4 regions of the Micromonospora sp. NPDC047812 genome follow, and region 1 is predicted to be linked to each of the others. Evidence: riboswitches for the same ligand, from Rfam matches in the RefSeq annotation. Region 1 holds a riboswitch; each other region holds the start of a gene.

Region 1 (7,332 bases):
CAGCGGACGGCTACCGCCGTGGGCACGCCCCGCGCGAAGTCGTCGTCGCCGTCGTCGTCGTCATCGCCTCCGCCGCCGAACCCGCAGGCCAGTACGAGGGCCAACAGCGCGCTGACGCCGGCCAGCGCGGCAAGTCTCCTGAACATCGATCGTCCTCCCGGTCGCAGTCGTGTCTCCGAGCCGATGCTAGGCAGAACGGGCAAGGCCCGGGGCTGAAGCGGAAGAGGCCACGCCCGAGGGCCGGCTGTTGGGCGTGGCCGGTGGGAGCCGGCTACCCTGGGGCGCGACGTGTCAGCGGCAAGCTGATCGTCAGGTAGACAAAACGTCAATAGTCCGGATAAGGGCGACTTGCTGTGCCCTCATCCGCGAATTGCTCATCCCGAGGGGTGGCGACCGAGGCCGTCAGAGGAATACTCTCGGTCGCGGCCCGCGTACTGATGAGGCGCCCGTCGGACGGGCGAGTGGAGGTGCTCGCGTGAGCCTGTCGATCGTGAAGTCGGTCCTGCCCGGTGGTGTCATCGAGATCGCCCCGCGGGGTGAGATCGACGTCGACACCGCGTACGAGGTGCGCGAGGCGATCGCCGAGGTCCTGACCAAGGGGCGCCCCGGTCGGATCGAGCTGAACATGCGGCTCGTCACCTTCATCGACTCGGTCGGCATCAGCGCGATGGTCGCCGGCTTCCAGACCGCCGAGGTGAGCGGCGTCAAGCTCGTCGTCACCGAGCCGAGCCGCTTCGTGCACCGGCAGCTCTGGGTGACCGGCCTGCTCGGCCTCTTCGGCGCCCCCGAGCCCTACTACGCCGGCGCGCCCACCCCCGAGGTCCTCCCCGGCGCCTGACGCGCCGACGTTCCCCGCCCCGCCCGCCCGGGGCCCGCCCTGGCCACGCGGCGTGAGGCGGGAGGCGGGCCGCTCAGGCGTCGCCGAGGCCCGACAGGTCGACGTCCGCCACCTCGGTGACCGCGCGGATCGCCGTCACCGAGGCGTACCCCTCGGCCAGCAGGGCGAGGTCGGTGCCGGGCTGCACGGCCTGCCCCGGCTCCTCCAGCGACGTGCGGACGAAGCCGTGCCCGGCCTCGGCCACCGTCATCTGCACCTGGCCGAAGGTGGCGAGCGTGCCCCGGCGCACCCCGCGCAGCCGGCCGTGCGGCAGGTCCGGCGCGTTCACGTTGAGCACGCTCTCCACCGGCCCGGCGGTGAGCCGGGGCAGCAGGTCCAGGGCGACCCGGGCGGCCGTCGCCCAGTGCCGCTCGGCGTCGCGTACCCGGGCGGCGGCGGCCACCGCGGCGCCCCCGCTGGCGGCCGTGGCCTCCCCGGCCGAGAGCACGTCGAGCGAGACGGCCATCGCCCGGCAGCCGTTCGCGGCGGCGGTGAAGGCCGCACCCACCGTGCCCGAGTGCAGCACCGCGCGTCCCGCGTTCGCGCCCCGGTTGATGCCGGACAGCACCACCGCCGGCGGGGGGCCGAAGGCGCCGTGCACGGCGATCAGCGCGATGAAGCCGGGGGAGCCGCCGACCGCGAACGCCGGCACCCCCGGCGCCTCCGGCAGCGGGTGCTCGTGGACCACCACGTGCCCGTCGCGCTCCACGGCGGTCATCGCGGCGCTGGTGCCGCTCGCCTCCTCCAGCGGGGCGGCGACGACCACGTCCAGGCCCCGGTCCGCCGCCGCCCGCGCGAGCGCCTGGATGCCGGGTGCGGCGATCCCGTCGTCGTTGGTGACCAGCACCCGCAGCGTCATCGCCCGGCCGCCCGGTCGGCCAGTTCGTCGGGGCTGGTCCGCTCCTGTGGCCGGCTGCCGGCCGGTACGAGGCGCACCCGGTCGACCAGACCGGTGATCGAGTCGAGCCGGCCGGTGCCGAGGCCGTGCCGGGTCACGTTCAGCGCGCCGGCCGCCGCGCCGGTACGGATCGCGGTGCGCACGTCACCACCGCGCGCCACCACGGCCGCCACCCCGGCGGTCATCGAGTCGCCCGCCCCGCGCGGGTCGGCCGCCTCCAGCCGGGGCATCTCGACCTCGAAGACCTCGCCGTCGACCAGGGCGAGGGCGGGCTTGTCGGCCCGGCTCACCACCACGTTCTCGGCGCCGCCGGCATGCAGGTCGTACAGGGCCCGGGTGAGCTGCTCCTCGTCCTCGCCGTCGGCGCGGCCGTCGGCGATCAGCTCCTCGTGGCTGACCTTGAGGAAGAAGACGCCGCTGTCCAGCACGGCGTCGAGGTGCTCGCCGCAGAGGTCGACCACCACCCGGCTGCCGTTGGCCCCGAGGTCGGCGGCGAACCGCCGGTAGAGGTCGGCCGGGACCAGCGACGGCTCGTTCGGCCCGCTCAGCACGCTGACCGTGGCGCGCAGGCCCTCGCCGAGCGCCAGGTTGTAGAGCTCGTCCAGCTCGTGCCGGCTGAGCGGCTGGCCGGGCACGTCCACGATCTCCCGCCGGGAGCCCTCGCGCCGATCGTGCACGTACCCGCCGCTGCCGGATTCGCGGACCACCACCTTGAGGTGCACCCCCTCGCTGACCAGCAGCGGCTCCAGCACCTGGCCGATCTCGCCGCCGAGGGCGGTGCAGAGCACCACGTCGACCCCGAGCGACATCACCATCCGGGCCTGCCAGACGCCCTGCCCGCCGGGGTGCAGGTGCAGCTCCGGCTCCTCGCTGGGCTGGTCGACGGTCACTGTCAGCCGGGGCGTGGGCGCGAAGACCATCACGTGCCCGCTCATCCGTCGTACCCGTTCATGCGCCCGCCCTCCGCCGATCGACACGTGCCGTGACCATTCATCAGCTGACCGTAGTGGGATCGGTGGCCGGACGTCCGGACTCCGGGCGGGATCGGCGCGGCGTTGCCAGCGCGCCCGGCATGCGCGACGATCGGGCGACCACCGACGCTGGGAGACGGCGTGCTCAGGCGAAGTTCCTTCAGCTACACCGTCCAGGCGCGCTGCTCCCTCGCGGAGGCCGCGGCGCTGCTCGCCGACCCCGCCCGGCAGGAGGACCTGCACCCGCTGATCGTCCGGGTCCGTCGGGTGCCGCCCCGTCCCGGTGCGCGCGCCAGCTACGCCATCACCGATCGGCTGGCCGCCGGGCCGGTGCGCCTGCCGATCACCTACCGCGCCGACGTCCTCGTCGACGATCCGGACGAGATCGTCACCGTGGCCCGCCAGTGGCCGGCCACCACGGTGCGCAACCACACCCGGCTGCGGGCGGAGCCCGACGGCGTGGTCCGCATCGAGGTCGAGATCACCCTCGCCGCGCCCGCGCCGCTCTTCGGCTACGCGTTCCGCCAGGCCCGCGCCGCCCACCTCGGGCTGGCCGCGCGCCTCGCCGCGGCCCTCGACACGAAGCCGCCGGGGACGCCGGCCGGCTGAGCGCGAAGCAGCCAGGTCCGGCCGGAGGCGACGGGCGCCGTCGCGCCCCGGCGGCCCCGCGACGGGCGGGGCGCCGGGGCGCGGGCGTCAGTAGACCGACAGGTGCACGTGGTTGGTGTGGTCGCTGGACGGGTCGCCGTTGGCTCCGCTGTACGACTTCCACCCGCTGCTCGGCAGCCAGATCTGCCGGTACCAGATCACGTAGAGCACGGCGAGCCGGTCGGCGTTGCGCACGAAGTACGCCGACAGGTTGTTGCCGTACGTCCGGTCGCCGCCCGTGGCGTCGCCGCCGAAGCCGCCCTTCTGGGCCGCGAAGTCGCAGGCCCGGCCCTTCGGGTGCTCGCCCGAGCCGCCGGGGCGGTAGCAGGAGACGTAGCGGGTGAAGCCCGCCGCCTTGGCCTGGTTGAGCGCGTGCAGGGTGCGCGGGGTGATGCAGCCGTTGGCGGGGGTGGGGTCGTTGACGCTGCACGACTCGCGCGGCCAGGAGCCGTCGGAGTTGCGTGGCGCCGCCTTCGCCGTCTTGCTCGACGTGCCGCCCGGCGAGGAGCCGCCGCGCGCGGACTGCTGCCGCTGCTGCTGCTCGCGGTTGGCGACCGTCAGCGCCCGTTCGGCCTGCTCCTTGCGCTTGGCCATCACGCTGACCTGCTTGCGCTGCTCCCGGATCTCGCCGTCCAGGGCCAGCTTGGTGCGGGTGGCCTCGTCCCGGGTCTCCTGGAGCTCGCGCAGGGCCCGGTCCTCCTTGGCGGCCACCGCGTCGAGGGCGGCGGCGCGGTCCATGAAGCCGTCCGGCGAGCTGCTGTTGAGCAGGGCGGACGCCACGCTGAGCCGGCCGGTGCGGTAGGCGGCCCCGGCGATCTCGCCGACCTTGGCGGTGCGCGCGGTCAGCTCGACCTCGGTGGTCTTGAGCTGCGCGGCGAGCTGCTGCTGCCGCTTGGCCGACGTGTCCAGGGCGCGCTTGGCGTCGAGATAGCCCTTGCTGGCGGCCTCCAGTTGGGCCCGCAGGGCGGGCGTGCCGCCCTCCTCGTCCTGGCCGGGAGCCGCGGCGAGCAGGCCGGCGCGGGTGGCGGCCGCCGCCGGGACGGCGGTGACCGGGGCCACCGCGGCGCCGAGAGCGAGCATCGTGGCGATCAGGGCCGCCGCGCGGGCGGCACGTCGTCGTACGGGTGCCATCACTGGCATACACGTGTCCTTCCGTCAGCCGCCGACCGGGTTAGCTGACGGGTTCGGGACGGAAGATCCCTACCGCTGACGCGGATGCACCCCACGAACTTGGTTCCCCGGTTCGCCCCGTCGGGCGATTAGGCGGCGGCCACCGCCGGCACCGGTGGGTGCCGCCTGGCGGAGGCCGAAGCCGAGCCTACCGGTGCCGGTGTGACTGGTGCACCGCAGGTGACGGACGGTGTGCGTCCACTAACAGTCAAATCCGGCATAAGGCCACAATACTCTCCCAGATTTAAGGTTGTCCTCATTACCACTCGACCGCCCCACAGGCCCCGGGCGACGCTCCCGGCTCGATCTGCAACGTGGCGTGCTCGATCTGGAAGTCGTCGTGCAGCGCGGCGCGGGCGGCGCCCAGCACCGCCCCGACCTCCGCGCCGGGGGCCATGGTCAGGTGCGCCGAGGCCACCTCCATCCCGGAAGTCAGCGTCCAGACGTGCAGGTCGTGCACCTCGGCGACGCCGGGCACGGCGGCCAGCCGGTCGTGCACCGCGGTGACCTGGAGGTGCTCCGGCGCGGCCTGCACCAGGATGCGCAGCGCGGCCCGCCCGAGCCGCCAGGTGCGCGGCAGGATGAACACGCCGATTCCGACCGCCACCAGCGGGTCCGCCCACCACCAGCCGGTGGTGACGATCAGTAGCGCCGCCCCGATCACCCCGAGTGACCCCAACAGGTCGCCGAGCACCTCCAGGTACGCGCCGTGGACGTTGATGCTCTCCTTCGCCCCGGAGCGCAGCAGCGCGAAGGCGCCGACGTTGGCGAGCAGGCCGAGCACGGCGACCACGAGCATCGGGCCGGCCAGCACCTCGGGCGGGTCGCCGAAGCGGCGCACCGCCTCGATCACGACGTAGACCGCGACCCCGGAGAGCAGCGCGGCGTTGGCCAGCGCGGCCAGCACCTCCAGCCGGTAGAGGCCGAAGGTGCGCTGCGGGTCGGCGCCCGCCCGGCGGGTGGCGGCGATCGCCGCGAGCGCCATGCCGATGCCGAGCACGTCGGTGAACATGTGCCCGGCGTCGCTCAGCAGGGCCAGTGAGCCGGTGCGGAAGGCCGCCACCGCCTCCACCACCATCAGGCCGACGAGCAGCCCGAACGCCGCCCAGAGCCGGCCCCGGTGGCGGTGCGCGGCGTTCGCCACCGACCCGTGATGATGGTCATGACCTGCGCCCACGCGCCCATCCTCCCTCTCGGGGTCCGGATTCGCGTTCAATTTATGCTGACATCGCTATGTATGCAAGTAACGGGTCCTCAGCCGATCGGGTCGACGGTGGTCAGCCGCTGGGTGGCCCGGGACAGCGCCACGTAGAGCGTCCGTACCCCCGACCCCGGGTCGGCCCGGATCTCGCTCGGGGCGACGAGGACGACCCCGTCGTACTCCATGCCCTTGGCCTCCAGGCTGGTCACCACCTGTAGGCGCGGCGCGCCGAGCCCGCCCAGCCAGCCGGCCACCTCGTCGCGGCGGGGCACCGGCGTGATCACGCCGACCGTGCCCTCGACCTCGGCGAGCAGCGCGCCGGCCGCCGCCACCACCGCGGCCTCCAGCTCCGCCGACGGCACCGCCAGCTCGACCGGTTCGACGCCCGTGGAGCGCACCGCCCTGGGCAGCGGGAGGTCCGGGTGCAGCCGACGGATCTCGGCCGCCGCCACCGCGAAGATCTCCGCCGAGTTGCGGTAGTTCGTGGTGAGGGTGAAGTGGTGCCGCTTGCGCCGGCCCAACGCCTGGTCCCGGGCGCGGGTCAGCTCCTCCGGATCCCCCGTCCACGCCGTCTGTGCCGGATCGCCCACCACCGTCCACGAGGCCAGCCGACCCCGCCGGCCGATCATGCGCCACTGCATCGGCGAGACGTCCTGCGACTCGTCGACCACCACGTGCGCGTACTCCCGGTAGTCGTCGGGGCGTTCCCGGGCCGCGTCGCGGGCGGCGCGCTGCCGGTCGGCGAAGGTGCTCAGCTCGCGGACCCCGCCAGCCAGCTGGAACGGGTCCCGCTTCGCCCGGGCCGGCCGCATCGGCTTGCCGAGCAACGCGTCCAACTCGTCGAGCAGCGCGATGTCGGCGATCGTCAGCCCGGCGGCGTCGAGGCTGCGGTACGCGTCGGTCAGCAGCCGGATCTCGGCGCGGGAGAGGATCCCCTCGGCGTAGCGGTGCAGCCGGTCCGGGCGGGCCAGCCAGCCCAGCACGTGCCGGGGGTGCAGCCGGGGCCACCACGCCTTGAGGAACTCCCGGAACTCCGGTCGCTCGGCGATCTCGTCCTCGAACGCGCGCTGCTCGGGCAGCCGGCCGACGCCCAACCTGCGGGCCTGCGCCCAGAGCGCGGCGAAGATCCCGTCGAAGCCGGCCCGGCGCACCTCGTTGCGCCGGGCGCCCCGGGGCATCGCCCGGTCGCGGATGCCGTCCAGTTCGCGGCGCTCCAGCCGGAGCAGCGCGCCCCGGTAGAGCAGGCGCAGCTCGGTCGGGCCGTCCGGCACCGCGTCCCGGGCCGCCCGCTCCAGCACCCGCCGCATCCGCAGCGAGCCCTTCACCGCCGCCACCGCCGGCGGATCGGTGCGGGTGGCGGTCATGCCCGCGAAGAGCGTGCCCAGCGAGTGCAGGGTGGCGGTGTCCTCGCCGAGCGAGGGCAGCACCGAGGCGATGTACTCGACGAAGACCGAGGACGGGCCCACCACCAGGATGCCGCCCCCGGCGAACCGGCTGCGGTCGGAGTAGAGCAGGTACGCGGCCCGGTGCAGGGCGACGGCCGTCTTCCCGGTGCCCGGACCGCCGG
Region 2 (7,332 bases), on a different contig from region 1:
CCACGCGGAGCCTTCGGTCGACGAGATCGAGGCCGCGATCGACAAGAAGTGGGAGCAGCTCGAGCCCACCATCGAGCAGTACAACAAGGTGCGGGCGCAGCTGAAGGTCAACCGTAAGAAGTCGGAGGACCTCCAGAAGAAGATCCAGCCGTTGGCGCTGGAGAGCGAGCTGGCGATGGACCGGGTCGGTGACCTGGCCTCCCGCTACTACATCTCCGGCCCGTCGCACGAGATCGGCGCGCTGCTGGTCAGCGCCAAGCCCGACACGCTGACCGAGCAGCTGACCCTGCTGGACCGGCTGGCCGCGCAGGAGCGCAAGCAGCTCGAGGGCGTGACCAAGGTCCGCGAGAAGTTCGACGCCGAGAAGCGGAAGCTCGACACGCTCATCGTCTCGCAGACGAAGCAGCAGAACGACCTGGCGGCCAAGAAGAAGCAGATCGACTCCGACATCAAGAAGCTCGAGGCGTCGCTGCCGGTCACCACCGTCAAGACGGAGAAGTGCCCGACCATCAACGGCGTGGTCAGCGACGCGGCCCGGACCGCGATCCGCACCGCCTGCGCGCAGGTCGGCGACCCGTACGTCTGGGGTGCCACCGGCCCGAACTCGTTCGACTGCTCCGGCCTGACCCAGTACGCCTACAAGGCGGCGGGGATCCACCTGACGCATTTCACGGGTGCGCAGTGGAACGAGGGCAAGGCCATCCCGCGCTCCGAGGCGCGCCCCGGTGACCTGGTCTTCTTCTTCAGCGACCTGCACCACGTCGGCCTCTACCTCGGCAACGACAAGATGGTGCACGCGCCCCGGGCCGGCAAGCCGGTCAACGTCTCCAGCATCAACACCATGCCGGTGGCCGGGTTCCGCAGGCCCGGCTGATCCGCACCGCGCAACGGAAGGGCCCCCGATCGGATCGACCGGGGGCCCTCGTCGTGCGGATGGATCAGCGGGGCGCGCCCAGCGGGGACGGCACCACGTTCACGTCGTCCAGGTTGACGTACATGATCCGGTGACCGAACTGGACCTGCACGTACTTGTTGTCGCCCCGGACGACCGTCCGGTCGTGGGGAGCGGAGCCGTCGAACGTGGTGGCCCGGTAGTACTCGCCGGGGAGCAGGTTGCCGACGGCGTACCGCTGACCGGCCGACAGGGTGTACTGCAGCGGCGAGATCGTCTGGTACGGCACGCCCTCCGGGTACGCGGCCTGCTCCGGGTAGGCCCGGCCGTACACCGGAATGGTGGCCTTACCGGCCTTCGGGGTCACCACGAGCCCGACGGACCACTTCGCCGTCGGCTTGGCGGCGGGGTTGTGGAACCACCCCTTCTGGCCGAGGTACCAGATCGCGGTCCAGTCGCCCCGCACCTCGGCGAGCGCGTACGTCTGTCCGGCCGACACCCGGGCGCCGTGGTCGGAGACGTACGTGGTGTTCGGGGTGCCGTCGGGTCGCAGCGCGATGTCGTTGAGCAGCGGCGCGTCCTGGCTCGGCGCGTTGTGCAGGAACAGCGCCGAGGAGCCGCGCAGCGGGCAGGGGGCGGTCGCCGGGGGCGGGTTCGGCACGCCCGGGGGCTGCCGGTTGCAGCCGGTGAAGGGCGGCTGGTTGGTGGCGAAGTCCGGGTCGATGGTGACCAGCCCGGTGCGGTGCGTGCCGGTCGAGAAGAACGGCGCCTTGAGCAGGTCGAAGTAGTGCGACCAGTTCCAGTACGGTCCCGGGTCCCAGTGCATGCCGCGCACGTTCGCGGCGACGGTGCCGGGGACGTTGTCGTGCCCGATGATGTGGTTGCGGTCCAGCGGGATGTTGTACGCCCGAGCCAGGTGGCGGACCAGCTTGGCGGAGGTGCGGTACATCGCCTCGGTGTACCAGGTGCCGTGCCCGGCGAAGCCCTCGTGCTCCAGGCCGATGGACTTGGAGTTCACGTACCAGTTGCCGGCGTGCCAGCCGACGTCCTTGGTCTTGATGTGCTGGGCGATGTGCCCGTCCACCGAGCGCAGGGTGTAGTGCCAGCCCACCCGCTTCGGGTCCTTGACCAGGTTGACGCTGGGACCGAAGTAGCCCTCGGTGTCGTGGATGACGATGTACTCGATCTTCTGCTGCGCGGGCCGGTTCCCCAGGTCGTGGTTGCCGTAGTCGCCGAGCGTGGGGCCGTACTGCTGGTAGGGGGCCGGGATCCACTCGCAGGAGATGTCGCTCGGGCACTCCAGCCCGTCGGGCCGGGTGAGCTTGCGCAGGCGCAGCCGGTCCAGCCAGGAGCGGTCCGGCTGGATCGCGCGGCCGGCCAGCGTGACCCGCTGTCCGTCGTCGGTCACCCGGCTGTCGCCCGTGGCGATGGTGGCGTACACCTCGTTGGCGAAGGCCGCCGCGGCGTCGGCGCTGTCCGCGCCGGAGTACCGGGCCACCGCGCCGTACCAGGCCGCCGGGTCGGTGTCGGCTCCGACCGGGGCGCCGATCTCCTTCTGGTACGCGGCCAGCAGCGCCGCGCCGCCCCGGATGTTCGCCGTGACGTCCGTCCGCAGCGCCTCCTCGCTGGCGCCGGTCAGACCGGCGGCGGCGTCGACGGTCCGGAGTGCGGCCTCGGCGGGCGGCGGGGTGGCCGGCGGCTCGTGGGCCTCGGCCAGGGACGGGCGGGAGTCGTCGCCGCGCGGGTCCTCGGTGCCCTCGTCGTGGTGCGTGCCGCCGGACATGGCGGCGACGTGCTCGGCGTCGGTGAGGTGCATCGGTCCGTAGCCGCCGCTGGTGCTCGGCGTTCCGGCGTTGGTGTCCCAGCGGGACTGCAGGTAGGAGACCCCGAGCAGGACGCTCTCCGGCACGCCGTACTCGGCCGCCGCGGCGGCGTACTGCTGCTGCCGGTCGTCCACCGGCGCTGCTGCGGCGGCGGATCCGGCGGCGGTGAGCGGCGTCGCCGCCATGGCGGCGGCCACGGCGGCGGCCAGCAGGACGCGTCTGCTCCTCGATGTCGCTGACAGGTGCATCAGACCCCCAGTTCGGACGGGCGAAGTTGGGGCCACCTTCGCCCCGCCCGCCGCCTCTGGTCAATACCTTTCCGTCAGACACTTTAAAAGGAAGGAAATCTTCGTCGTCCGGGTTGCGGATCCGTCCGGTCCCGGTGGGTACGGAGTGTCACCGCCCGCAGGGTTGCGGATCGATAACGGTCGTCTCTACTCTGGTCCTTCGTCGGCCGGTGACAATCCGTCCAACCAGGGCGGTGACGGTCCGACACCGCCGAGTCGCTCCCGAGCGAGCCGGGGACCCAGGTTCCCCGGGGTGAATCCGCGATCCTGCGGTAGGGCGCCCCTTCCCGCCCGAACCCGTCAGCTAACCCGGTAGGCGGTCCGGAAGAAGGAGTACGAAGCCCGGTGGCACACCATGCCCCGCGGCCACCGTCGACCCGGTCGGCCCTCGCCGACCCGGTGACGGCTGCGCCGCGCCCACGCTGGTACCGCTGCACCACCGCCCTCGCCGCCCTGGCCGCGTTCGCCGTCGTCCTGACCGGCGGCGCCACGGCGGCCCACGCCGAACCGACGGTCGCCGAGATCGAGCGGCAGATCGACGAGGACTGGAACAAGCTCGAACCGGTCATCGAACGGCACAACGCCACCCGACAGGGCCTGGCCGCCAGGCGGAAGCAGGCTGACGCGCTCGCCGCGCAGATCGGGCCGCTGGAGAAGCAGGTCGACCAGGCGATGGAGAAGGTGGGCGCGCTGGCCGCCCGCGCCTACAAGGGCGAGAACGTCTCCGCCGTCAACGCCCTGCTGGGCAGCCGATCACCGAGCGAGATGGTCGGGCAGCTCGAACTGCTCGACCGGTTCGCCCAGCACCAGCAGCAGGACGTGCGGCAGGTCGCCGAGCTGCGCGACCGGCTGGCCGCGAAGAAGGCGCCGCTGGACGAGATGGTCGTCCAGCTCAGCCGCACCGAGGCCCAGCTCGCGGCGAAGAAGAAGCAGATCAACGCCGAGATCGACCGGTTGCAGAAGCTGCGGCTGCGGATCTACGGCAACGGCGGCGGCGGGCCGCTGCGCCCCGCACCCTGCCCCGCCGGCTATCCCGGCGGCGCGGCCGGCACCGCCGTGAAGTTCGCCTGTGCGCAGATCGGCAAGCCCTACGTCTGGGGCGCCGAGGGGCCGAACTCGTACGACTGCTCCGGCCTGATGCTCGCCGCCTGGGCGAAGGCCGGGGTCTCGCTGCCGCACAACGCCGCGCAGCAGCGCCGGGCCACCGCGACCGTCAGCCGGGGCGAGCTGCGCCCGGGTGACCTCGTCTTCTACTACAGCGACCTGCACCACGTCGGCATGTACGTCGGCGGGGGCTGGGTGGTGCACGCCTCCCGTGCCGGGGTGCCGATCAAGATGAAGAAGGTCGACGACGGCCCGATCCACAGCTACGGCCGGCCCGGCTGAGCCGGCGGGACGGCCCCTCCCGACGCCTCCGGTGCGGGAAGGGGCCCGTCCCGGCCCGCTGCGTCCGGGTCAGCGGGTCGGCCAGGTGCGCCAGTGCTGCCAGGAACGGCTCGGGGTCGGCCCGCGCTGCCCCTGGTAGCGCGAGCCGTAGACGGCCGAGCCGTACGGGTGCTGCGCCGGCGACGAGAGCCGGAAGATGCAGAGTTGCCCGATCTTCATGCCCGGCCAGAGGGTGATCGGCAGGTTGGCCACGTTGGACAGTTCGAGGGTCACGTGACCGGAGAAGCCCGGGTCGATGAAGCCCGCCGTGGAGTGGGTGAGCAGGCCGAGCCGGCCCAGTGAGCTCTTTCCTTCGAGGCGGCCGGCGAGCTGGTCGCCGAGCGTGATCACCTCCAGCGTCGAGGCGAGCACGAACTCGCCCGGATGCAGCACGTACGGCTCGCCCTCCGGCACCTCGACCATCGACGTGAGGTCGTCCTGCTGCTGCGCGGGGTCGATGTGGGTGTAGAGGTGGTTGTTGAAGACCCGGAAGAGCTTGTCCAGGCGTACGTCGATGCTGGACGGTTGCACCAGCGCGGGCTCGAACGGCTCCAGCGCGAGCGTGCCCGCCTCGATCTCGGAGGCCAGGTCGCGGTCGGAGAGCAGCATCCGCACACCTTAGCGAGCGATGCGCGTGACCTGCGTGTCGGAGTGCGTGTTCGAACGTTTGTTCGATAGAATGTCCGCATGGCTTCCTGGTCCGAATTCGCCGCCGACGAGCCCCGCCTCGCCGACGGGATCCGCCTTCTCATGCAGCAGTACGGGCCGGGCTTCGGCTACCTGGCCACCGTCCGCGCCGACGGCGGTCCCCGGGTGCACCCGGTCTCCCCGGTGATCACCGACGAGGGGCTCTTCTGCTTCGTCGTCGACTCGCCCAAGCGGCGCGACCTGGAGCGCGACGGCCGCTACGCGCTGCACTCCTTCCCGCCGGAGGAGAGCGACGACGAGGCCTACGTCGCCGGCCACGCCCAACCGGTGACCGACCCGGCCCGGGTCGCCCGGCTGGCCCGCAGCCACCGGGCCGCACCGCAGGTCGACTGGCGGGTCTTCGAGTTCACCGTCGACGTGGCGATGCTGGCCCGCCGTGAGTCCGGCGTCGCGGGCGGCGCCGGCGAGGGGCACGGCCGGCCCGCCGTCCAGGTGTGGCTCGACCCCCGCGCGACCGCCGGCGGCACCGCGCTCATGCCCGAGACCCGGTCGGGGTGCGCCGGCGACCACGCCGCCCGCCCCGCCGCCTGAGACGCGGTGCGGCGCCCTGGGCCGTCCCCCCTCCGGGGCGCCGCACCGTGACCCCCGCACCGTCCCCGTGTGCCCGGCCGCACAGACGCCGGTGCCGGCCCCGTCGAGCGAGGCCGGCACCGGTGCGGTCGTACGGCGGAACTACGCCGCGCGGTACGCGTTCCAGGCGGTCAGCATGCGGCTGGCCTGCCCGGCGGTGAACTGGTACATGCAGGAGTCGTAGCTGTAGTCCATGAAGTTGGTGATCGGGTCGACGCCGGGGGCGGTGCAGGTGTCCCGCCCGGTCGGGCAGCCGGAGGCCGGCGACGCCTCGGCCGCGGTGTCGCTGACGCTGTCGCCCGAGCCGGAGCAGCCGCCCTGGAAGGTGTGGTAGAGGTTCAGCCAGTGGCCGACCTCGTGGGTGCCCGTGTCGCCCTGGTTGTAGTTGGTGGCGGTGCCGCCCGGCAGCGACTCGCTCAGCACGACGACGCCGTCCATGCTGCTGAGCTTGCGGGTCGGGAAGGTCGCCCAGCCGAGCAGGCTGTCGCTCAGCTCGCCCAGGTAGATGTTGAGGGTGTTCTTGCCGCCCGTACGCAGCGAGGTCTTCATCGACCGCTCCGCCGAGGAACCCTGCACGATCGGGTACCAGGACGGGTTCGTCACCCGGTTGATCGTCTGGAGCTGGAAGCTGAACGCGGTGGACGCGCCGCCGGTCGCCCCGCTGAACGACTGGTTCAGCACGCTGATCTGCGAGTTGATCATCGAGTCGGGGATGTTGCCGCCGGCCCGGGTGCTGTTCTCCTGGATCACGTGCACCACCACGGGGATGGTGACGGTGGCGGCCATCGTGGAGGCGCCGGCGCCGGCGCGGAACCGTGCCCGCTCGCGCAGGGCGGCGGCCAGGTCGGCCTCGCGCTCGCGGGTCTCCGCGAGGGTCAACTCGTTCGGCTCGTGCTCGGCGCCGCCGCCGGGCTTGACGCGGGCGTCCGAGTGGACGTCGGCCGGCTCGACGCAGACCTCGCTCGGGGCGGCGGAGAAGGCCGAAGCGGCCGGCACGACGCCCACGGCGGCGGTGCTGATCAGCAGCGCGAGGGTCGTCGACGCGACACCGGCCGTACGCCGGGTCAGCAGGTTGGGACGGAGTCCCATGGGCCCACCTCTTTCTGGCGGCGCGACAGGGGGTATGTCACGCCGTGGCTGGAACGTTGGGCAGACGTTACAACCGATCGAGGTATTTGAGAACGCCCATATGTTGCCGCGGTGGAACTTTTTCCTGGCGGTACGCGTGAACGATCGACGTGCGGCGATGGGGATGCGACTCGCGGTCCCGGTTCGGACCAGGGCGCGCGGACCGGGCCCGTCGAGCTGCACGACGGCGCGGCTGGCGGCTGGCGGTGGCGCGGCTGGCGGTGGCGTGGTGCGATCTTGGTGAGTTCGGGCACCTATGGGGGCCGTTTGCTGCCAAGATCGCGGCGCGGGTGGTGTCGGAGGGGTACCTGGGTGCACCGACGTGACGACTCAGGTACAGTGGTGCCGCCTGCGGGTGTAGTTCAATGGCAGAACATCAGCTTCCCAAGCTGACAGTGCGGGTTCGATTCCCGTCACCCGCTCCACGCGAAAGGCCCTGGTCAGGACACGAGTCCCGACCGGGGCCTTCGGCACTTTAACGCCAACGATCATTTCGCGT
Region 3 (7,332 bases), on a different contig from region 1:
GCCGGTGGTGACGGTGCCGGTCTTGTCCAGCACGACGGTGTCCACCTGCTTCGTGGACTCCAGCACCTCCGGCCCCTTGATCAGCACGCCGAGCTGCGCGCCCCGGCCGGTGCCGACCAGCAGGGCGGTCGGCGTGGCCAGCCCGAGGGCGCACGGGCAGGCGATGATCAGCACCGCCACGGCGGCGGTGAACGCGGCGGTCCCGCCCGACCCGCTGCCGAGCCACCAGCCGAGGGTGCCCACCGCGAGGGCGATCACGATCGGCACGAAGACCCCGGAGATCCGGTCGGCCAGCCGCTGCACCGCCGCCTTGCCGGTCTGCGCCTGCTCGACCAGCCGGGCCATCTGGGCCAGTTGGGTGTCGCCGCCGATGCGGGTGGCGGCGACCACCAGCCGGCCGCCCGCGTTGACGGTCGCGCCGACCACGGAGTCGCCCGGGCCGACCTCGACCGGGACGGACTCGCCGGTGAGCATGCTGGCGTCGACCGCCGAGGTGCCCTCGTCGACCACGCCGTCCGTGGCGATCTTCTCACCGGGCCGCACCACGAACCGGTCCCCCACCACGAGCTGGTCCACGGGGATCCGGGTCTCCGTGCCGCCGCGCAGCACCGCGACGTCCTTGGCGCCCAGTTCGAGCAGGGCGCGCAGGGCCGCGCCGGCGGTCCGCTTCGCCCGCGCCTCGAAGTAGCGGCCGGCGAGGATGAACACGGTCACCCCGGCCGCCGCCTCCAGGTAGATGTTGCCGGCGCCGTCGGAGCGGTTGATCGCGAGACTGAACGGGTGGGTCATCCCCGGCGTCCCGGCCGTGCCGAGGAAGAGCGCCCAGACCGACCAGCCGAACGCCGCCAGGGTGCCGAGCGAGACCAGGGTGTCCATGGTCGCCGCGCCGTGCCGCAGGTTGATCCAGGCCGCCCGGTGGAAGGGCAGCCCGCCGTAGACCACGACCGGGGCGGCCAGGGTCAGCGACAGCCACTGCCAGAAGTCGAACTGCCAGGCGGGCACCATCGCCAGCACGATCACCGGCACGGTGAGCACGGCCGAGACCCACAGCCGGGTACGCAGGCCGCGCAACTCGTCCACCGGCTCGGCGGCCGGTTCGCCACCGGCGGGCGTGGGCGGGGGCGGCAGGGCCGCCGTGTAGCCGGTCTTCTCCACCGTGGCGATCAGCTCGTCCGGGGTGACCTCGTCGGCGTACCGGACGGTGGCCTTCTCCGTGGCGTAGTTGACGGTGGCGGTCACCCCGTCCATCCGGTTCAGCTTCTTCTCGATCCGGGCGGCGCAGGAGGCGCAGGTCATGCCGCCGATCGCCAGCTCGATCTGGTTCGGCGCCGTCAGCAAGGGCTTGGTAGTCATCACGCTTCCCGTCAGTCGTGCCCGTGACCGGGGACGCCATGGCTGGCGTCGGCGGTCGGGGAGCTCGTGGCGGCGGGCGTGCCCGCCGTCGGGGAGCCGGTCGTGGCCGGGACACCCGGCGCGGTCGGGCTGCCGGCGACGACGGTGAACTCGGCGGTACGCACGACGCCGCCGTGCTTGAAGTCCAGGTAGAGCCGGTAGGCGCCCGCCGACGGCATTTCCGCCGAGAAGCTCACCTCGGGGCCGGGCCGCGTCCGCCCGTCGCCCGGCTCACCGTGCGGGTGCACGTGCAGGTACGCCAGGTCGCCCTGGCGCAGTGCCACCAGGTGGCCGTACGCGCCCAGGTAGGGCTCCAGGTCGGTGACCGGCGCGCCGTCACGGCTCACGGTCAGGGTCAGCTCGGCGGTGCGGCCGGGCTGCGGGGCGCCGGCGAGCGTGACGGTGTAGCCGTCGACCGTGGTGCTGGTCGCCGGTGCGGGCAGGGGCCGCCCGGTCAGCGCGCCGGGGACGGTCACGTCGACGCCGAGGGTCAGCGCCTCGCCCCCGGTCGGGGTGAAGTCGGCGAACGCGCGCCAGACGCCGGGCCCGGCGAGCGGCGAGTCGACCCGCCAGGTGCCGTCGGGCGCCATCTCCGGGTGCACGTGCCGGAATCCGGAGAGATCGCGGCGGGCCACGATCAGGTGCATGCGCTTGTCGTGCGCCACGTCGTACGCGGTCACCGCCCGGCCGTCCGGACCGGTGACCTGGAAGGCGAACTGCCCGGCCGGGGCGTCCACCGGACGCAGGGTGTAGCCACGGTCGGAGACGAGCAGGCCGCCGGGCAGGTGTGCCGCCGCGCCGTTGTCGCCCCCGTGTCCGGCTCCGCCGTCCTCGCCGTGCCCACCGCCGGCCTCGTGCGGGGCCTCGGCGGGCGGTGCCACGGGGTCGGCCACCCGGCCGACCCCGTACGTCGCGCCGAACACCACCGCGAGGCCGAGGGCGAAACCGCTCAGCTTCGTCGCCGTGTTCATGGTGTGCCTCGTTTCCCCCGTGCCCGATCTCAGACGCCGACGAGGTCGTAACCGGCCTCGTCGACGGCGGAGCGCACGGTGTCGGTTTCCAACGGGCCCTCGCTGGTGACGGTGACCCGACCGGCGGCGACGTCGACCTGGACGTCGCTGACGCCCGGGATCGCGCCGACCTCGGTGCTGACCGCGGTGGCGCAGTGCCCGCAGGTCATGCCCTGCACCTGGTACGTCGTGGTGATCATCGAACTCTCCTCTCGCCGCCCCCAGCATATACCCCCCGGGGGTAAATCGGAGGCGGACCGGTGCCTGTGCCTTGTACCGGTACCCGGTGGGGGTATGCCGGCCAGGAACGAACGTACCATACCCCCGAGGGGTACGCTATCCTCGTCCCCATGACCACACCGACGCCCACCCCGATCAGGGGATACACCGCCACCAAGGACCAGCTGCTCGCGCGGCTGCGCCGCGTCGAGGGGCAGGTCCGTGGCATCGAGAAGATGGTCGACGAGGACCGCTACTGCATCGACGTGCTCACCCAGATCTCCGCGATCCAGGCCGCCCTGGACAAGGTCGCGCTCGGCCTGCTCGACGGGCACGCCCGGCACTGCATGCACGAGGGCGCGGCCGAGGGGCGCGCCGACGAGATGGCCACCGAGATGATGGCCGCCGTCGGCCGCCTGATGAAGCGCGGCTGACCCGTCCCGGCCCCTCGGCCCCGCGACGAAACGCGGGCACACGGCGACGCCACACCCCGACACCACCCGCACGACCTGCGCCCGGATGTCGGGGTGGCTACCATTCGGCCGGTGGCCCTCCCGATTCCGCACCGCCCGCCCCGCGCGCCCCGCCGGGCGGCGACACCGACCAACCGCGACCGGACGGAGGCCCGGGACCGCGGTACGTGACCGCGCCACCACACGGAAGCGATCCCCGTCCCGGCCACGCGGCGACGGGTGAACCGACCGGCCCGCCGGCACGTACCCCGCCCTGGATCCGTTGGGAGAAACTCGTTGGGCGCCGACCACACCCGTCCCGCTCCGTCCGCCCCGCCGAGGGTGCGGCGGATCCTCGTCGCGACGGTGGTGCCCCTCTTCGTCGCCACGCTGGTCGCCGCCCTGGTGCTGTGGCCGTGGGACGCGCCCGACCCGCCGACCGGCACCGACGCGCCCCGCTACCACGGCACGGTGACGCGGGTCGTGACGGAGCCGTGCCCGCCCACCCCGGAGACCCCGGAGGGGAGCCCTGGCGGGTCGCAGGGCCCCTGCGGCACGGTCACCGTACGGGTGCAGGACGGTCCCGACGCCGGCCAGCAGGTGGAGACGCCGGTGCCCGCCGGCCCCGGCGCGCCGACCGTCGCCGTGGACGACGAGATCATCCTGGTCGAGCTCACCGATCCCGCCGACCCCACGGCCAGCACCTACAACATCGCCGAGCACCAGCGCGGCAAGCCGCTGGTCTGGCTGGTGGCGCTCTTCGCGGCCGCCATCGTCGCCTTCGGACGGTGGCGCGGGCTGGCCGCGCTGGCCGGCCTGGCGGCGAGCTTCGCCATCCTGCTGACCTTCGTGCTGCCGGGCATCGGCGCCGGGAGCCCGCCCCTGCTGGTCGCGGTCGTCGGCGCCGCGCTGATCATGTTCGTGGTGCTCTACCTGACCCACGGCGTGACCGCGCAGACCTCGGTGGCCGTGCTCGGCACGTTGGGCAGCCTGGTGCTGACCGGCGTCCTCGGCACGATCGCCACCGCCGCGACCCACCTGACCGGGTTCGGCTCCGAGGACGCCACCACGCTGTCGATGTACCAGGCCGACGTCGACCTGCACGGGCTGCTGCTGGCCGGGATCATCATCGGTTCCCTCGGCGTGCTGGACGACGTCACGGTGACCCAGGCCGCCACGGTCACCGAGCTGGCACACGCCAACCCCGGGCTGTCCCGGACGCAGCTCTACCGGGCGGCGACCCGGGTCGGCCGGGCGCACATCGCCTCGACGGTGAACACCATCGTGCTGGCGTACGCCGGCGCCTCCCTGCCGGTGCTGCTCCTGCTGACGGCCGACTCGCGGGCGGTGACCCAACTCCTCACCAGCGAGTTCCTCGCCCAGGAGATCGTCCGCAGCGCGGTCGCCACCCTGGGCCTGATCGCCGCCGTGCCACTGACCACCGGGCTGGCGGCCCTGGTGACCACGGCCGGCCGCCGCGGCGGGAACGCCACCGACCGCGCCGCGCCCGCGCCGACGCCCCGGCCGGCCGCCGACCGGTCCGAGGCGCTGGAGGCCCTCAGCGGGCCGCGCGCAGACACGCCGTCCGCCGCTCCCGCCGGATGGCCCGACCGGGACAGGAGCACGGACACCGCATGGTGACACTCCTCAGCGTGACCGAACAGGACGTACGGCCTGATAAACGCGTCACTGCTCACCGTCCGCCATTACGAAATAACGCATTTAGTCGGCTTAGGGACGTAGATCCCCGGGAGTGTTCTCGGGTAACCTCGCTGCCGGTCACCGCCGAAGGCGCGCAGCGGCGCCTGCGGTGCCGCCGCCCAATCGCCGCGAGGCGAACCGGGGACCCAGGTACGTGGGGTGAATCCGCGACAGCGGTAGGGGCCACTTCCGCCCCGAACCCGTCAGCTAACCCGGTCGGCGGTCGACGGAAGGGAAAACTGTGACGGCACCCCTACGCCGCTGGTTGACGCCCGTGGTGGCCGTACTCGCCGCCCTGGCGGTCTTCGCCGGGCCGCTCCCGGCGGCGGCCGCGCCCACCCCGCCCAAGCCCTCCGGGCACGGGGACGACGAGCCCAAGCTGCTCGACGACCTCATCGAGGCCCGCAACCGGTCCTACGTGCAGGCCAAGGCGAAGCTGAAGAAATCGGAAGAACGCCAGCTCGAACTGGCCCTGGAGGTCAACCGGGCGCAGGCCGAGCTGGACGCGCTGGCCCCCCAGGTCAGCCAGATCGCCGCCCAGTCCTACCGCACCGGGCGGATCGGCGCGGTGTCCATGCTGCTGGACACCACCAGCCCCGACTCGTTCGTCAAACGCGCCGCCGCCCTCGACGAGCTCAACCTGGTCAACTCCAAGAAGCTGGCCGAGGTGAACGCGATCAAGGACCGCGCCGAGCAGGCCAAGCTGGCGCTCGACGCCGAGGTCCGCGAGCAGCAGAAGCTCACCAACGAGATGGCGCGCGGCAAGCGTGAGGCGGAGAAGGCGCTCGCGCTGGTCGGCGGCAGGGGGCTGACCAGCGGCAAGGTGGTGGCGACCTCGCCGGTGGCGAAGATGGCGCCGGGTCGTACCGCCGACGGCGACTGGAAGCCCCTGTCCTGCACCGAGAACGACCCCACCACCTCCGGCTGCATCACCGCGCGCACGCTGCACATGTACAAGGAGGTCAAGCGGGCCGGCTTCAACCGGTTCGTCGGCTGTTACCGCTCCGGCGGGCCGTACGAGCATCCGAAGGGTCGGGCCTGCGACTGGTCGCTGCAGAGGAGCGGCTTCTCCCCCTGGCACAACGACGACACCTACATGTACGGCAACAACCTGACCGCGTTCCTGGTCCGCAACGCCGACCGGCTCGGCATCTACTACGTGATCTGGAACCGACAGATCTGGTTCCCGGCGACGGGCTGGAAGTCCTACAGCGGGCCGTCGAACCACACCGACCACGTCCACGTGTCACTGCTCTAGCCGGACCACACGCACACAGAGGGCCGCCCCCGCCGGACGCGGGAGCGGCCCTCTGCCGTCGTGCGGGCCCGCCGCGACGATCTGCCGGCGGGCGAGGTCAGGCGAGCGCGGCGCTGGCCGCCGGCTCCGGCGCGTCGGCCGCACGGGCGGGCACCGAGGCCACCGTCCGCACCTCGCCGGCGGTCAGCCGGTACGACATGCCGACCACCCCGCAGCGGCCGGCGGCCACCTCCGCGGCGAGCACGGCGGAGCGGCCCAGCATCGCCTCGACGGTGTGCGCGATGTGGATGTCGACGATCCGGTCGATGTCGTCCACCCCCTCGGCGGCGGCCCGGCGCAGGCTCGGCACCACGGCGTCCACCACGGCGCACAGGTGCCCGACCGGCTGGGTGCCGGTGGCGTCCGCCGTACGCGCCGCCTGGACGGCCCCGCAGGAGTCGTGCCCGAGCACCACCACCAGCGGCGTGCCCAGGACCGTGACGGCGTACTCCACGCTGCCCAGCACCTCGGGGCCGATGGTGTGCCCGGCGGTGCGGACCACGAAGAGGTCACCGAGGCCACGGTCGAAGATGATCTCGGCGGCGAGCCGGGAGTCGGAACAGCCGACGATCACCGCGAAGGGGTGCTGCCCGTCGGCGACCGCGGCGCGGTGCCCGGCGTCCTGGTTGGGGTGGCGCGGGGCGCCGGTCACGAACCGCCGGTTGCCGGCGTGCAGCTCGGCGAGCGCCTGCTCGGGACTCGCAGGGACGGTGAACGTGGTGCCGGCGTCGGCCGGGGCTCCACCCGTGGTCGACACCGGGAGCGTCCGCTCCGGGCCCGGTTGGGTTCCTGGCGATCCGGGACGACTCATCCCACACCTCGCTCCGCACGTGAACGGCCTGGTCACCCGGGCCGACGCTGGACGCGGGCTGCCACCACCGTCACACGCACTGCAAGATACGTCAAGGTATGCGTGATATGCATTTCATATGTTCGGCGGGCCCGGCGCGACGGCGGTCGGGCCCGCCGTGCGTCCGCCGGCCGCGAGGGCACGCAGCAAAACACGAAGCAGGGGCCATACGATGGCGGACATGGCGACGACAGGGGAGAACGGGAGCACCCGCAACTGGACGTTCCTCACCAACCACGGGCACGTGCTGCTCGCCATCGCCCGCAACCCCACCGCCCGCCTCCGCGACGTCGCCGACGAGGTGGGCGTCACCGAGCGGGCCGCGCAGGCGATCGTCGCCGACCTGGAGGCCGGCGGCTACCTGCACCGCACCCGGGTGGGCCGACGCAACGAGTACACCCTCAACCCCGC
Region 4 (7,332 bases), on a different contig from region 1:
CCGCCATCCGTCGTCACGCGCGGGGACGGAACGGTCACCCAGGGGCGACCGGAACGGGCATTCCCCTACGGGACAGAACGGGCACTCACGGACGGGACGGAACAGAGCCTCAGGTGCGGCGGGTAGGGTGCCCGGCGGGGCGGCGCCGACCGGTGGGCCGCCCACGGGGCCCCTCGGGGCACCTCAGGTTGGGGTCGAGGAGGAGACGTACGTGCTGGTGACCCTGCGGATCGTCGGGATGCCGGCATGAACGACGCCGCGACCGCCGCGCCGGCCGTCCGGCCCGCGTCCCCGGCCAGCCGCCTGCCGTCGCTGACCGGGCTGCGCTGGGTCGCCGCCCTGCTCGTCTTCGGGTTCCACGTCGCGACGATGGGCATCATCGCCGAGCCCGGCCAGAAGGCCGTCGTGGACTGGGCCTTCGCCCTCGGCCTGTCGGGCGTGCAGTTCTTCTTCATCCTCAGCGGCTTCGTGCTGGTCTGGTCGGCCCGACCCACCGACACCCGTCGGGCGTTCTGGCGGCGCCGGGTGGCCAAGATCTGGCCGAGCCACGTGGTGCTGTGGGCGGTGGCCCTGGCGGTCGCGGCCTGGTTCGCCGACCCCGTGGACCGGTTCGTCGCGGTGGAGAACCTGTTCCTCCTCCAGGCGTGGGACCCCCGGCCGGGCCACTTCTACAGCATCAACACCGTCAGCTGGTCGCTGTCCTGCGAGTTCTTCTTCTACCTCTGCCTGCCGTTGGCGCTGCCGCTGATCCGCCGGGCCCGGCCGTGGGCGCTGTGGGCCGTCGTGGTCGCGGTGCCGCTGCTCATCCTGGCGCTCTGGCCGGCCCAGGCGCTGGTGCCGGAGGAGAGCCGCTGGTGGTTCACCCAGATCTTCCCGCCGGTGCGGTCGCTGGAGTTCTGGATGGGCGTGGCCGCCGCCGAGCTGATGCGGCGCGGCCGGTGGCGTGGACCGGGCCTGCCGCTGGCCAGCCTGATCTTCGTGGCGACCTGGGTGGTCGCCGCGCAGTGGGTCCGCGCCGAGCTGTGGGCGGCGCTGCTCTCGGTGGCGTACATCCTGGTCATCGCCGCGGCGGCGGACGCGGACGTGCGCGGGCGGCGCTCGCCGTGGCGGTCCCGTCCGATGGTCTGGCTCGGTGAGGTCTCCTTCGCCTTCTACCTGGTGCACGTCCTGGTGATGATCACCGTTTTGCGGCTCACCGGCGACTGGGGCGTCGGCTTCACCGGCTGGTGGGGGCCGGCGGTGGTGCTCGGCTTCCTGCTGGTCAACCTGGCCCTGGCCGGCCTGTTGCACCGGGTCGTCGAGACGCCGATGATGCGGTTGCTCACCCCGCGCAGGCCGGCCCGGGCGATGCCGCGGGACGGGGGCGACGCCGGGACGCACTCCGGCGGCCCCGGGGCGACGCCGCCGGGGGAGCGGGGCAACGCCGTGCCGCGCCCCCGGGCCGCCGATCCGCGCGACGACCACCGACCGGCGTACGCCGACCAGCGCTGACCGCCCCGGCGACCGCAGTGCCCGCCGACGAAATCCCGACCGTTTCGGTGACGCCGGTCACCACGTCGGCGAACCGGTCATCCGGCGCGGCCCGGTCGATTCCCTCCGGCGTTTCGGCGCCGTTGTCCGCCACTCGTCCCGTTGTCACCCGCAGGTGCCCGCAGAAACGGTCGTCCCATTGAGTCGCGTCAGTGGCGAAGTGCCCGCAAAAATTGTCTCCCGATCAGGGTTTAGGCAGGTGGGACGGGGTTGGCAGGGCGCGGGCCGGCCAGTAATGTCGGCGCGTCCGGTGCGGTACCCGATCGCCAGAGGCGACGCCGCGCCGACCCGCCTAATCGTGCACGACGAACCGGGGACCCAGTGCTTGTTGGGGTGAATCCGTGGGCCGTGGGCCCGTGGTAGGGCGTTCTTCCCGCCCGAATCCGTCAGCTAACCCGGTCGGCGGTGTCGGAAGGAGTTCCATCCTCATGCCACACCCGTCCACCCCTCGGTCGTTCCGCCGTCTCCACGGCGCCGCGGTGCCCGCGCTCGTCCGCCCGCAGGTCACGAGCTGACCCACCGGTCACCGTCCGTCGCCCGGCATCCCGGGCGCATTCCCTGAGTGGCCCACCACCCGCCCGGACGCCCGTCCGCGCGGTCGGTCCGCCCTGCCCTCGGCGCGGACCGACGGTCGCTCACCCCCGAGCCCGTGGAGGAAACCGTGAAGCACCACCTCAAGCGACAGCTGCGTCGCCTCACGTCCGAGCGTCCGTACCAGTTGGCCGCCGCGTCCGCCGCGGCGCTCGTGCTGGCGTCGGGCACGGGCGCGCTGCTGGCCGGAGCCGACGAGGCCCCCGCCGCAGCGCAGGCCCCGGTGGCCGCGACCGAACTGCGGGACGACACCGCGGCCTCGCGCAGCCAGGCCAGGGTCGCGACCGCCCCGTCCAGCGCCGCCCCGGCCGCCTCCAGCGCCGCCCCGTCGGCCAGCGCCTCCAGCGCCGCCCCGGACCCGGACCTGACCCGCAAGCCGGAGCCGCCGAAGCCCCCGGCCGCCAAGACCCTGGACTACGACTACCAGGCCCAGACCACCTTCTACAACTGTGGTCCGGCGGCCGTCCGGCACGCCCTCAGCGCCGCCGGCATCGCGCGCAGCCAGGACGCCCTCGGTGCCCAGCTGGGTACCGACCAGATGGGCACCGACTCGGCCCAGGACACCACCCGCGTGCTGAACGCGGTGGTGAAGGGCGACCCGTACCGGACCCGGATGATCCCTGGTGGCGCGGCCACCCCGGCCCAGATGGACCGGCTCCAGGCCGACGTCGTCGCGGCCATCGCCGACGGGCGGGGCGTCGTGGTCAACGTCGCCGGCAGCGCCACGGACACCGACGGCGGCTGGCACTCCTTCCCCGGCGGCCACTACATCGCCGTGGTCGGCTACCAGGACGAGGGGCGGCTGGTGAAGATCGCCGACTCGGCGAACCCGGCGACCGCCTCGTACTGGATCAGCACCATCGCCCTGGCGAACTGGGCCGCCACCCGCGGCTACTCCGCCTGAGCGACACCGTCGGGCGTCGGCCTCCGGATTCCGGGGGCCGACGCCCGATGTCGTGTCCGGGTCACGGCCCTCGCCCACGGCGTCCGGTGGGTGGCACACTGCGCCCATGGTCGATGAATCGGGTGACCGGGACGGCCGGCGGGTGCTCCTGCTGCTGCACGGCATGGGTGCGACCGGCGACGTGTGGCTGCCCTGGGCGCCGCTGCTCGAGCGTCGGTGGACGGGACGGTGGCTGGCGCCGGACCTCGCCGGTCACGGCTGGTCGCCGCCGCTGCCGGAGTACTCGTTCCCGGGGCTGGCCGCGCGGATCGCCGCGGGGCTCGCTGCGGGGGACCGGCTCGTCGTGCTGGGGCACTCCCTCGGCGGGGTGGTCGGTCTGGCACTGGCCGCCCGCAGCGCCGGGCTGCCCGTCGACGCCGTGGTCGGGCTCGGCATCAAGGCCGTCTGGTCGCCGGCGGAGCTGGCGAAGGCGGGTGAGTTGGCGGCCCGGCCGGTGACCTGGTTCGCCAGCCGGGACGAGGCCGCCCGCCGCTACCTGCGGGTGGCCGGACTGACCGGGCTCTTCGCCCCGGACCATCCCGTCGTGGAGGCCGGGCTGCGGCAGGTCGACGACCGCTGGCGGCTGGCGATGGACCCGGCCGCGTTCGGCGTGGGCGCGCCGGACCTGCCCGCCCTGCTGGCCGCGACCGACGTGCCCGTGCTGCTGGCCCGCGGCGAGCACGACTCCATGGTCACCGACGCCCAGCTCAGGGAGCTGGGCGTGCCGGTGGTCACCCTGGTCGGCCTCGGGCACAACGCCCACGTCGAGGCCCCCGAGGCGGTCCTGGACCTCGTCGACCCCTACCGCTGACCGTTCCCACCCGAGGCGGGGCGTCAGGTGGCGGGGGAGAGCGTCGCCTCGTCCGGGTCGAGCGGCAGGTCGGCGCCGCCGGCGCGCGCGGCAGGTGCGTTCCACTTCCCGTCGAGCTGGCGCCGCGCGGCCTCCAGGAAGGCCTCGGCGTACGACTCGGCGGGGAAGTCACCCAGGTAGCGGCTCCGGGTGGCCCACCGCGCCGGGGCCAGCGGGTCGGTGTCCAGCAGCGCGGTCAGCACCTCGTCCGCGTTGGACATGTCGCGCCGCAGCACGTAGCCCGACTCGGCGAGCGGGAACTGCTCGGGGAACCGGTCGCCGGAGTCCACCATGTCGGTCACCGCGTACGGCTTGCCGGAGTAGAGGTAGTCGGAGATCACCCCGGACACGTCGGAGATCAGCGCGTCCGAGCGGTTCACGCACTCGGTGAGGGTCAGCTCCCGGCTGGCGGCGGCGCCGAAGACGTGCTGCCGGCCGCTGCGGGCCCGGTCGGCGGCCAGCAGTTCGGTGAGCCGGCCCAGCTGCCGGGCGGAGGCCGGGTTCTGCGAGGTGTACGGGTGGGCGCGCAGGATCACCGTCGCGCCCCGGTCGAGCAGCCGGCGCAGCAGGGTCTCGGCCACCGGCAGGGAGCAGTAGTTCGCGTCCGCGTTGTGCCCGGTCCAGGTCGGCGTGTAGAGCACGGTCGGGTTGGCCCGGCCGCGCGCCGGCTCGGGGCGTACCTCGATCGACTCGACCTGCGGGCGGCCGACGACGACGAACTTCTCCGCCGGGATGTCCACCCCGGCGCGGGCGTACCGGTCGATGGCGGCCTGGCCGGCGACGAAGATCCGGTCGAAGATCGCCGAGACGGGGTTGGCGCTGGGGGCCTTGTCGCTGTCGCCGTGGTGCAGCTGGACGTGGGTCAGCTGGGTGAAGCGGATGCAGTGGCTGTTCTTCGCGCCGTGGTTGACGTAGAACGCCACCCGCAGGCTTGGCACCAGCGCCTCGTCCATCGCCCTGGTGGTGGGGCAGTAGACCACGGGCGCGCTGGTGGCCGCCGCGATCAACGGCAGGAACTCCGGCTCGCGCACCATCACCAGGAACGGCCGGCCGATCCGCTCGAGGTACGGCAGCCACATGGTGACCTGGTACTCCGAGCCGGGCGGCGCGGAGAAGTGCAGCAGGAACTCGGGCCGGTGCCGGCGCAGCGCGCGGGACACCGCCGAGCCGCCGGCGCCCGGCCGGAACCGGCGCCGGGCCAGGTCCAGCCCGACCGCCCCGGCACCGGCGGCGACCAGGGCGACCGCCGCCAGCGCGACACCGGCCGGCAGGCCCGCGACGGCCGCCAGCGCCAGCAGGGCGAGCAGCCCCGCCAGGGCGTCGCCGAGGCGGGCGGCGACCAGCGGCGTCCAGGAGCGCACCGGCAGGTTCGCGGCGCGCACCTCCAGGCCGCCGGCGTCCCGCAGCGGATTGACCAGCAGCACCAGCCCCAGCAGGACCAGGGCGGTGACGGCCAGCGCGGGATCGAAGCCGGCGTCGAGGCGGCGGGCGTACCCGACCAGGATCGCCGCCGCGACCAGCGCGGTCTCGGCGGCGTTGTCGGCGCCCGGCCGCACCCGCCGCTCCCAGGTGGCCGCCGCGAGGGCGGCCACGGCCAGCCCCAGCCCCCAGCCGGTCGCGCCGGTCAGCGCGACGACGAGGAACGCCAGCACCGCCAGGCCGGTGGCCAGCGCGCGGGCGAGCAGCTTCCGAACCAGGTCACCACGCATGTCGGCTCCGTTTCCCGCCGTGGCCCGAAATCCGCGTCAGCCGGCGTCGACCGGGCTGGCGTCCCGCTCCACCCGCGCCGGTCCCGGCTGGGCCGGCACCTCGCCCGGCGCGCGACGCACGTCGATGACCTGGCCGGTCAGGTCCGAGATCAGCACGTCCAGCGACGACCGGGCGACGGTCTCGGCGGCGAGCAGGGTGTGCTCCGGCTCCTCGCCGAACGCCTTGGTGCGCATCGGGGTCGCGGTCCGCTCGGGGTTGACGCAGTTGACCCGTACGCCGAACTCCGCCCACTCGTCGGAGAGCGCCTGGGTGAGATTGACCAGGGCCGCCTTCGTGGAGGAGTAGAGCGCGTAGCGGGCCCGGCCCCGGGTGTAGGAGCTGGAGGTGTAGAGCAGCAGCTGACCCTTGGTCTGCTGGAGGTAGGGCAGCGACTGGCGGGCCACGATGACCGGCCCCACGAAGTTGACCTGGAGCACCCGGTCCATGGTCTCCTGGTCCATCTCGGCGAGAGCGCCCTTCTCCAGGATGCCGGCGGTGACCACCACGTGGTCGATCCGGCCGGTGGCCTCGAAGGCGGTCCTCAGCGCCGCCTCGACGTCCTCGGCGCGCTCGACGTGCGTGCCGGTGCTGGAGCGGCTGAACGGGAAGACCTGCGCGCCGTAGCGGCGGGCCAGCTCGGCGAGGTCGTGGCCGATGCCGTAGCTGCCGCCGAAGATGACGATGGTCCGGCCGGTCAGCTCCTCGGTGTAGCTGCGCTCGTCGGTCACCCGGGGCGCCTGCGCGGCGGCGAGCTGGAACAGCTTGTCCGCCAGGTGCACGTCGACCGGGTGGGTGACCTTGATGTTCTCGTCGGAGCCGTCGATGACCTTGATCGGCGTGCCGGGCAGGTAGCGCAGCACCACCCCGCAGTCGTCGGTGGCGGCGAAGTGCGGGTCGCCCTCGGCGAGCCGGTAGGCCTCACGGATGGTGCCCGAGCGGAACGCCTGCGGCGTCTGGCCCCGGCGCAGCGAGGAGCGCACCGGGATGTCGGTGATGCAGTCGTCCTCGTCGACCTTGATGATCGTGTCGGCCGACGGGATGGCCACGTCGACCGCCGAGTACGTCCAGAGCGCGTTCACGCACTCCCGGACGATCCGGCCGCTGACCAGGGGCCGCACCGCGTCGTGGAAGAGGATGTTGCAGTCGCCCTCGCCGACGGCGTCGAGCGCGATCCGGGTGGTGGCGTTGCGGGTGTCGCCGCCCTCGATCACCTTGGTGACCTTGCGGAAGCCGGCCTTGTCGACGATCTGCTGGGCGTCGGCGACGTGGCCGGTGGCCATCAGCACGACGATCTCGTCGATCTCGGGCGCCGCCTCGAAGACCGCCAGGGTGTGCTCGATGATCGGCTTACCGGCGATCTTCAGCAACTGCTTCGGGATGCCGAGGCCCAGCCGGGTCCCGGTGCCGCCGGCCAGCACCACCGCCACCGTCCGCGAGGGCCGCCACGGCGCCGGGTTCTCCGGTGCGGCGTCCGGGCCAGCGGTGTGGTCCTGCGTCATTGCCGAAGCCTCACTCTCAGGGTGCGTGAACAGAAGTTTCCGCCCGCGCGGCGACCGGATGAACCTTAACGCGCGGACCGCGCCGCCCCCACGGGGCGACGCGGTCGGCCGGCACCGGGCGGATGCCGTACGTGCGCCGGGGCGCTACTTGCCGCTGAACGCCTCGTACT

Evidence for each region. Region 1 has a riboswitch for cyclic di-AMP ahead of AB0883_RS15480 (hypothetical protein). Riboswitches for the same ligand answer to the same signal wherever they lie in the genome.
Region 2: linked by a shared signal. The riboswitch ahead of AB0883_RS13500 (NlpC/P60 family protein) and the one ahead of AB0883_RS15480 (hypothetical protein) in region 1 are both predicted to bind cyclic di-AMP.
Region 3: linked by a shared signal. The riboswitch ahead of AB0883_RS11110 (hypothetical protein) and the one ahead of AB0883_RS15480 (hypothetical protein) in region 1 are both predicted to bind cyclic di-AMP.
Region 4: linked by a shared signal. The riboswitch ahead of AB0883_RS02880 (C39 family peptidase) and the one ahead of AB0883_RS15480 (hypothetical protein) in region 1 are both predicted to bind cyclic di-AMP.

Annotation. Positions count from the first base shown of each region.
Region 1 is NZ_JBEYRY010000003.1:103,448-110,779, forward strand. It holds gene AB0883_RS15455 (hypothetical protein) at 1-146, opposite strand, end outside; gene AB0883_RS15460 (STAS domain-containing protein) at 476-838, shown strand; gene AB0883_RS15465 (5'/3'-nucleotidase SurE) at 912-1,736, opposite strand; gene AB0883_RS15470 (PfkB family carbohydrate kinase) at 1,733-2,710, opposite strand; gene AB0883_RS15475 (SRPBCC family protein) at 2,888-3,355, shown strand; gene AB0883_RS15480 (hypothetical protein) at 3,443-4,525, opposite strand; cyclic di-AMP (ydaO/yuaA leader) riboswitch at 4,539-4,670, opposite strand; gene AB0883_RS15485 (cation diffusion facilitator family transporter) at 4,824-5,741, opposite strand; gene AB0883_RS15490 (AAA family ATPase) at 5,819-7,332, opposite strand, start outside.
Region 2 is NZ_JBEYRY010000002.1:1,213,889-1,221,220, reverse strand. It holds gene AB0883_RS13510 (NlpC/P60 family protein) at 1-874, shown strand, start outside; gene AB0883_RS13505 (peptidoglycan recognition family protein) at 939-2,963, opposite strand; cyclic di-AMP (ydaO/yuaA leader) riboswitch at 3,202-3,335, shown strand; gene AB0883_RS13500 (NlpC/P60 family protein) at 3,348-4,388, shown strand; gene dcd (dCTP deaminase) at 4,458-5,036, opposite strand; gene AB0883_RS13490 (pyridoxamine 5'-phosphate oxidase family protein) at 5,115-5,666, shown strand; gene AB0883_RS13485 (zinc metalloprotease) at 5,808-6,794, opposite strand; tRNA gene AB0883_RS13480 (tRNA-Gly) at 7,185-7,258, shown strand.
Region 3 is NZ_JBEYRY010000002.1:723,614-730,945, forward strand. It holds gene AB0883_RS11085 (heavy metal translocating P-type ATPase) at 1-1,353, opposite strand, end outside; gene AB0883_RS11090 (hypothetical protein) at 1,365-2,363, opposite strand; gene AB0883_RS11095 (heavy-metal-associated domain-containing protein) at 2,393-2,602, opposite strand; gene AB0883_RS11100 (metal-sensitive transcriptional regulator) at 2,753-3,055, shown strand; gene AB0883_RS11105 (YibE/F family protein) at 3,371-4,714, shown strand; cyclic di-AMP (ydaO/yuaA leader) riboswitch at 4,881-5,012, shown strand; gene AB0883_RS11110 (hypothetical protein) at 5,016-6,032, shown strand; gene AB0883_RS11115 (carbonic anhydrase) at 6,130-6,882, opposite strand; gene AB0883_RS11120 (MarR family winged helix-turn-helix transcriptional regulator) at 7,094-7,332, shown strand, end outside.
Region 4 is NZ_JBEYRY010000001.1:633,528-640,859, forward strand. It holds gene AB0883_RS02875 (acyltransferase) at 247-1,491, shown strand; cyclic di-AMP (ydaO/yuaA leader) riboswitch at 1,810-1,950, shown strand; gene AB0883_RS02880 (C39 family peptidase) at 2,180-3,025, shown strand; gene AB0883_RS02885 (alpha/beta hydrolase) at 3,132-3,875, shown strand; gene AB0883_RS02890 (CDP-glycerol glycerophosphotransferase family protein) at 3,899-5,623, opposite strand; gene AB0883_RS02895 (bifunctional cytidylyltransferase/SDR family oxidoreductase) at 5,660-7,162, opposite strand; gene AB0883_RS02900 (ABC transporter ATP-binding protein) at 7,307-7,332, opposite strand, start outside.